DNA from 2 places in the Massilia varians genome. Region 1 is predicted to be linked to the other one. Evidence: riboswitches for the same ligand, from Rfam matches in the RefSeq annotation. Region 1 holds a riboswitch; the other holds the start of a gene.
The links. A riboswitch is a leader RNA that binds a small molecule or an ion and turns the genes downstream of it on or off. The one in region 1 is predicted to bind thiamine pyrophosphate.

Region 1 (3,408 bases):
CGGCGCGCCCGGCAGCAGGTAGCCGCCCAGCGACTGCGTCACGTCGCGCCAGTAGAACTTGTCGAACACATTGTCCACGCGGGCGCGCAGAACGGTGTGCATGCCGCCCACGCGCAGCGCATACGAGGCGCCCAGCGCGGCCACGTGGTAGCCCGGCACGATGGCGCGGTTGGCCGGGTCGAAGGCCTTGCTGCCCGAGTACTGCCAGGTGGCGTCCAGCTTCAGGCCGCGCAGCGCCGGCACGGCGTATTCCACCCAGGCGGTCGAACGGAACTCCGGCACGTTGGTCACGCGCTTGCCTTCGACATCGACGTCCCCGGTGCCGGTCTGCTCGGCGTCGAGCGCCATCAGGGACAGGCTGTAGTTCAGGTCAGCGTTCAGCTTGCCCTGGGCCGCCAGTTCGACGCCGCGGTGGCGTTGCTGGCCGGCGCGCACGAACAGGTTGGCGGCATTCACGTACTCCAGGCCCTGGCGAATGTCGAAGGCGGCGGCCGACAGCATCACCGCGTTGCCCACCACGCCCTTGACGCCCACTTCGACCTGCTTCGATCGGCTCGGCGGCAGCACGCTGGCTTCGTTGGCGGTGCCCATCTCGGCGATGCCGCCATGCTGCAGGCCGTGGCTCAGCGAACCGTAGACGCTCCAGTCGCGCGCCGGCTTGTAGACCAGGGCGACGCTCGGCAGCACGAAGGAATCGTCGGCATGCACCCAGCCCTGCTCGATCTCGGCCAGCTCGTCACGCTTGAGCTTCACCCAGCGCAGGCCGGTGTGCAGCGTGAGCTTGTCGGACAGCGTCGCCACGTCCTGCACGAACAGCGCGCTCTCGCGGTCGCTGCGGCGCTCCATCACCGGGCCGGTACGCGGGTTGCCGGGAGCCGGATCGACCGCCCGGTTGTTCCAGATGTTGCTGTAGCCGGCGTAGTCGTAGACGTACTCGCCGAAGCTGTCGTGGCGCTCGGACAGGGCAGCGCCCACGGTCAGCTGGTGGCGCACCGCGCCGGTGGCGAAGCGGCCCTGCAGCTTGGCCTGCAGGCCCCACGGCGTCCTGCGTTCGCCCACGCTCTGGTAGTCATACACGTCGTAGTCGCCGTTCGAGCAGTAGCCCGGATAGAAGCCGTCGCCCTCGTTGCTGCAGCCGTAGGGGAAGGCGGTGTAGTCGTCGCGCTTGAACCAGTGCTTGTTGGCGTTGACGGTCGCGCTCCAGTCCTGGCTGAGGCGGTATTCGAAGCGCAGGCCCAGATTGCTGCTGTCGGTCTCCACCGGCCTGGTCCAGGGTTGGTCGTTCAGCAGGGTCTTGGCCGAGACGCCGGTCGGCAGGACTTCGTTGCGCAGCAGCTGGTAGCCGGGCGCCGTGATCTGCGCCTTGTGCTGGTGGTCGAGGTCCAGCTGAAGCAGGGCGTCAGGGCTGATCTGCCAATCGAAAGCGGCGGACACGAACTGGCGCTCGCCGTCGGCGCCGCGCACGTAGGACTTCAGGTCTTCGGCGGCGGCATTGAGCCGATAGCCGAAGCGGCGATCCTCGAAGCGCCCGCCCAGGTCGATCGACCCGTGCAGGGTGCCGCGCTCGCTCACTTCCACCAGCGCCGAGCGCAGTGGCGCGTTGGTGGGGCGCTTGGTGACGAAGTTGACCATGCCGCCCGGCGCCGCGACGCCGGCCTGCAGCCCGGCCAGGCCGCGCAGCACCTCGATGCGTTCCTTGTTCTCCAGCGGAATCTGGGTATCGGCGGAGATCGCGATGCCGTCCTTGCGGTAGCTGGTGGCGTTGTCGAGGGCGAAGCCGCGGATCGAGAACTGCTCGGCATAGCCGACCGCGTTGTAGGCGTCGCCGACCGCGGCGTCGTAGCGGGCGGCATCGGTCACGTTGCGGATCGACAGGTCCAGCATCTGGGTGCGGTTGATGGCGGTGATCGATGCCGGCGTGTCGAGCAGCGGCGCGTCGGAAAAGCCGCCGATGCTGGCGCGCTCGCTGCCGACCCAGCGGCTGCCGGTGACGACCACCGAGGCCATGCCTTCGGTGTCCTGGGCGGATGCGGTGGTGGAGAAGGCCTGCAGGATGGCGCAGGCAATCAGGGAATACTTCAGCGTGGATGTCATGGTTTGCTCGTCTTCGCGCGCCACGTCGAACATGGCGCGCTGCTTTCAATGAAAAAAGCCGGAGCCAACGTGGGGGAAGGGCAAACAAGGATGGGAACTGCGTTGCGCTTTCCTTCGCTGGCATTATCCAGATCAGGTACGAAGGGTATCTCTCACCCGGCAGCGCGCTGTTGCGCACACCAGGACCCCTAGCGAGGCGGCAGTGTACCACGGACCCGGGCGGGTGTGGCGAATGTGGCAAGCCGGGCTTGCGCCGGCGCGTGCATCCGTGGCTGGGCGCTATGCCTCGGCCACGGCCGGCGAGTTGACCGTGCGGTCCCGGCTTGCCACCGCCGGCACCATGTGGCGCAGCATGGTGCTGCGGGTGGAGTCGCCGATGGCGCGCCAGAATTCGCGGCGCTGGGCGGCGCGCTTGCGGTGCTTGGAGGGCATGTCGGCCAGCGGCTTGAGATAGAAGGGCAGGCGGATCAGGTAGCTGCGGCCCGGCATCTCGACCCCGCCAAGGATCTTCCAGAAGCCGTCGTAGGCATTCTCGAAGTGCTTCACGTCGAGGGGATCGTAGGCGATGTGCGAGGTGCACTTGATGGCCACCACCTAGTCGATGCCCAGGGCCTGCGCCACGCCCTGCATCGCGGCGAAGCAGAAGAAGCTCGGCGAGTTGTTGGGGAAGACTTCTTCGAAGGCGTCGAAGGCGGCGCCGGAATCGGTCCAGCGGCCCTGGTTGCGGGTGACGAAGGGCACGGTCGGCAGCTCGCTGCCTGCCAGCTGGCCGTCGATCCAGGTATAGGACAGGCGGTGCAGGTACTTGCCGTCGGCGACCAGCGAGATGGTGAGGTCGCCCTCGGCGTCGTGGCGCGGCGCCATCTCGAGACGCAGCAGGAAGTTGTGCTCGCCGCTTTCACCCAGGGACGTGTGCTGCCACAGCGTGAGTCCGCCGCCGCCGTAGACGGCCTGGTGGTAGGCATTGCTGAACGCGGCGTCCTCGAAGCGGTAGTGCGACAGCACGCACTGCACGCGCTCGCGCGCGCTCAGGTCGCGCGACAGGTAGCTGCGATGGCTCAGGTGGTGGAACAGGTCGTCGTTGGGAGCGGCCGCGACGAAGCGGCGCACCAGGTCGAGGCGGCACAGGGCCTGGTGCTCGCGCCAGTAGCGCAGCACGCGCAGGCTGCGCGCGATGCTCAGCATCCACGAGGCAGGCGTGGTCTGGCTGCGGCGTGCGATCCAACCCTTGGTAAGGTGAGCGAAAATCATGTGAGCGCTCCAGTCGGCGTAAAGTTGCGGGCGCCACGACGGCGCCACTGTCTTTATCTTCGA
Region 2 (3,408 bases), 2.7 Mb from region 1:
GTCGGCGACGATCTGCTTGCGCGCGGCGAAGCGGTCCAGGCCCTGGTACTGGCTCGGGCCGTTCTCGTTGATCCTGGCGTCCAGGGTGAAGATGTTGATCGGCGCGAGCTGGGCACGCTGGCCGACCGCGTAGTCGTTGAAGTCGTGGGCCGGGGTGATCTTGACGCAGCCGGTGCCGAATTCCTTGTCGACGTAGCTGTCGGCGATGACGGGAATCTGGCGGCCGGTCAGCGGCAGGTCGAGCAGCTTGCCGTGCAGGTGGGTATAACGCTCATCGGTCGGGTCCACGGCCACGGCGACGTCGCCCAGCAGGGTTTCCGGACGGGTGGTGGCGACGGTCAGGTGGCCCGAGCCGTCGGCGAGCGGGTACTTGATGTACCACATCGAGCCGTCTTCTTCCTGCGAATCGACTTCCAGGTCCGAGACCGCCGTGCCCAGCACCGGGTCCCAGTTGACCAGGCGCTTGCCGCGGTAGATCAGGCCCTGTTCGAACAGGCGTACGAAGACTTCCGACACGACCTTCGAGCGGGTCTCGTCCATGGTGAAGTATTCGCGCTTCCAGTCCGGCGAGGTGCCCATGCGGCGCATCTGGCCGGTGATGGTGTTGCCCGACTTTTCCTTCCACTCCCAGACCTTCTCGACGAAGGCTTCGCGGCCGAGGTCATGGCGCGAGATCTTCTGCGCGTCGAGCTGGCGCTCGACCACGATCTGGGTGGCGATGCCGGCGTGGTCGGTTCCCGGGATCCACGCGGTGTTATAGCCGCGCATGCGGTAGTAGCGGGTCAGGCCGTCCATGACGGTCTGGTTGAAGGCATGGCCCATGTGCAGGGTGCCCGTGACGTTCGGCGGCGGCAGCTGGATGCTGAACGACGGCTTGCCGTCTTCCATGGTGGCGGTGAAGTAACCGCGCTGTTCCCACTCGGTGCGCCAGTATTGTTCAATGTCTGCGGGCTCGAAAGACTTGGCAAGTTCCATGATGTGGTGAATTAAAAATTGTGCGAAAAGAACCATTATAGAGTAGATGGCGCTATAATCCGGCCCGCTGCGTTCCGGAAAGCCGGACGCGGCACACGCTAGGGGTCCTGCTGTCGCAAACGCGACACGCGGGTGAGAAATACCCTCCGAACCTGATCTGGATAATGCCAGCGAAGGGAAGCAGTCAGAACACGGCCCAGGGCGCGCATGCGCCTGCCTGGCCGATCCTGGCACACTCCTTTGCTGGCTCCGCAAAGGAGCCACATGAACGCACCATTGAAGTTTGAAGCCGCGACCGCCATGGTCGACCAGGCGGCGATCGCACCCTTCCCCAACTCGCGCAAGGTCTACATCGAAGGCAGCCGGCCCGACATCCGCGTGCCGATGCGCGCGATCTCGCAATCGCCGACGCCGGACAGCTTCGGCGGCGAGGCGAACCCGCCGCTGTTCGTCTACGACACCTCCGGGCCCTACACCGACCCGGCCGCCAGCATCGACGTCCGCCGCGGCCTGGCCACGCCGCGCCTGCCGTGGATCCTCGAGCGCGGCGATACCGAAGAGCTCTCCGGTCCGACGTCGGAATACGGCAAGGCGCGCCTGCGCGATCCGGCCTTGAGGGCGCTGCGCTTCGAGCTGCAGCGCACGCCGCGCCGCGCTAGCCGCGGGCGCAACGTCACCCAGATGCACTATGCGCGCCAGGGGATCGTCACGCCCGAGATGGAATTCGTGGCCCTGCGCGAAAACCTGCGCCGCAAGGAATACATCGCCTCGCTGGTCGATTCCGGTCCGATGGGCGCACGGGTGGCCAGCCTGCTGTCGCGCCAGCACCCGGGACAATCCTTCGGGGCCAGCATCCCGCAAGAGATCACGCCCGAATTCGTGCGCGACGAGGTGGCGCGCGGCCGCGCCATCATCCCGGCCAACATCAACCACCCGGAGATCGAGCCGATGATCATCGGCCGCAACTTCCTGGTGAAGATCAACGCCAACATCGGCAACTCCGCGGTGACGTCGTCGATCGGCGAGGAAGTGGAGAAGATGACCTGGGCGATCCGCTGGGGCGCCGACAACGTAATGGACCTCTCGACCGGCAAGCACATCCACGAGACGCGCGAATGGATCATCCGTAACTCGCCGGTGCCGATCGGGACGGTGCCGATCTACCAGGCGCTGGAAAAGGTCGGCGGCAAGGCCGAGGAACTCACCTGGGAGATCTACCGCGATACGCTCATCGAGCAGGCCGAGCAGGGCGTCGACTACTTCACCATCCATGCCGGCGTGCGCCTCGCCTATGTGCCGATGACGGCGAAGCGCCTGACCGGCATCGTGTCGCGCGGCGGTTCCATCATGGCCAAGTGGTGCCTGGCGCATCATCGGGAGTCGTTCCTGTACACGCATTTCGAGGACATCTGCGAGATCATGAAGGCCTACGACGTGTCCTTCAGCCTGGGCGACGGCCTGCGTCCCGGCTCGATCTACGACGCCAACGACGAGGCCCAATTGGCCGAACTGAAGACCCTGGGCGAACTGACCCAGGTCGCGTGGAAGCACGACGTGCAGACCATGATCGAGGGTCCGGGCCATGTGCCGCTGCACCTGATCAAGGAAAACATGGACCTGCAGCTCGAGCAGTGCAGCGAGGCGCCGTTCTACACCCTGGGGCCGCTCACCACCGATATCGCGCCCGGCTACGACCACATCACCTCGGGCATCGGCGCCGCCACCATCGGCTGGTACGGCACCGCCATGCTGTGCTACGTCACGCCCAAGGAGCACCTCGGCCTGCCGGATAAACAGGACGTCAAGGACGGCATCATCACCTACAAGATCGCCGCCCATGCGGCCGACCTGGCCAAGGGCCACCCCGGCGCCCAGCTGCGCGACAACGCCTTGTCGAAAGCGCGCTTCGAATTCCGCTGGGAAGACCAGTTCAACCTCGGCCTCGACCCCGACAAGGCGCGCGCCTTCCACGACGAGACCCTGCCCAAGGAGTCCAGCAAGGTGGCCCACTTCTGCTCGATGTGCGGCCCGCATTTCTGCTCGATGAAGATCACACAGGAGGTGCGCGCATACGCGGCCGCCAGCGGGGTGGAGGAAGAAGCCGCGCTGGCGAAAGGCATGGAAGAGAAGGCGATCGAGTTCGTGCGCGGCGGCGCCAAGCTGTACCGGGAGGTCTGATGACGGAGATCGAACTGAACGGCGCCCCCTACCAGGTGCCGGCCGGCGTGTCGCTGCTGGACCTGGCCGGCCGCTTGGGCCTGGCGGAGCAGGCGGTGGCGGTCGCGGTCAACCGCGAAGTGGTGCCGCGCCCGCAGTGGCCGCAGCGCCGCTTGCAGGCCCGCGACCGGGTAGACATCGTGCGCGCCATCGGCGGCGGCTGACTTGACCGTAGGGTGGACGGCTTCGCCGTCCGCGCGTCCAGCTCCGGCATGA

Region 2: it holds a riboswitch for thiamine pyrophosphate, as region 1 does, so the genes downstream of both, thiC (phosphomethylpyrimidine synthase ThiC) here and MasN3_RS17815 (TonB-dependent siderophore receptor) in region 1, are expected to answer to the same signal.

Annotation. Positions count from the first base shown of each region.
Region 1 is NZ_AP026966.1:3,954,451-3,957,858, reverse strand. It holds gene MasN3_RS17815 (TonB-dependent siderophore receptor) at 1-2,127, opposite strand, end outside; TPP riboswitch at 2,187-2,294, opposite strand; gene MasN3_RS17810 (DUF535 family protein) at 2,374-2,685, opposite strand; gene MasN3_RS17805 (DUF535 family protein) at 2,689-3,345, opposite strand.
Region 2 is NZ_AP026966.1:1,215,590-1,218,997, forward strand. It holds gene MasN3_RS05620 (valine--tRNA ligase) at 1-975, opposite strand, end outside; TPP riboswitch at 1,066-1,171, shown strand; gene thiC (phosphomethylpyrimidine synthase ThiC) at 1,240-3,153, shown strand; gene thiS (sulfur carrier protein ThiS) at 3,153-3,356, shown strand.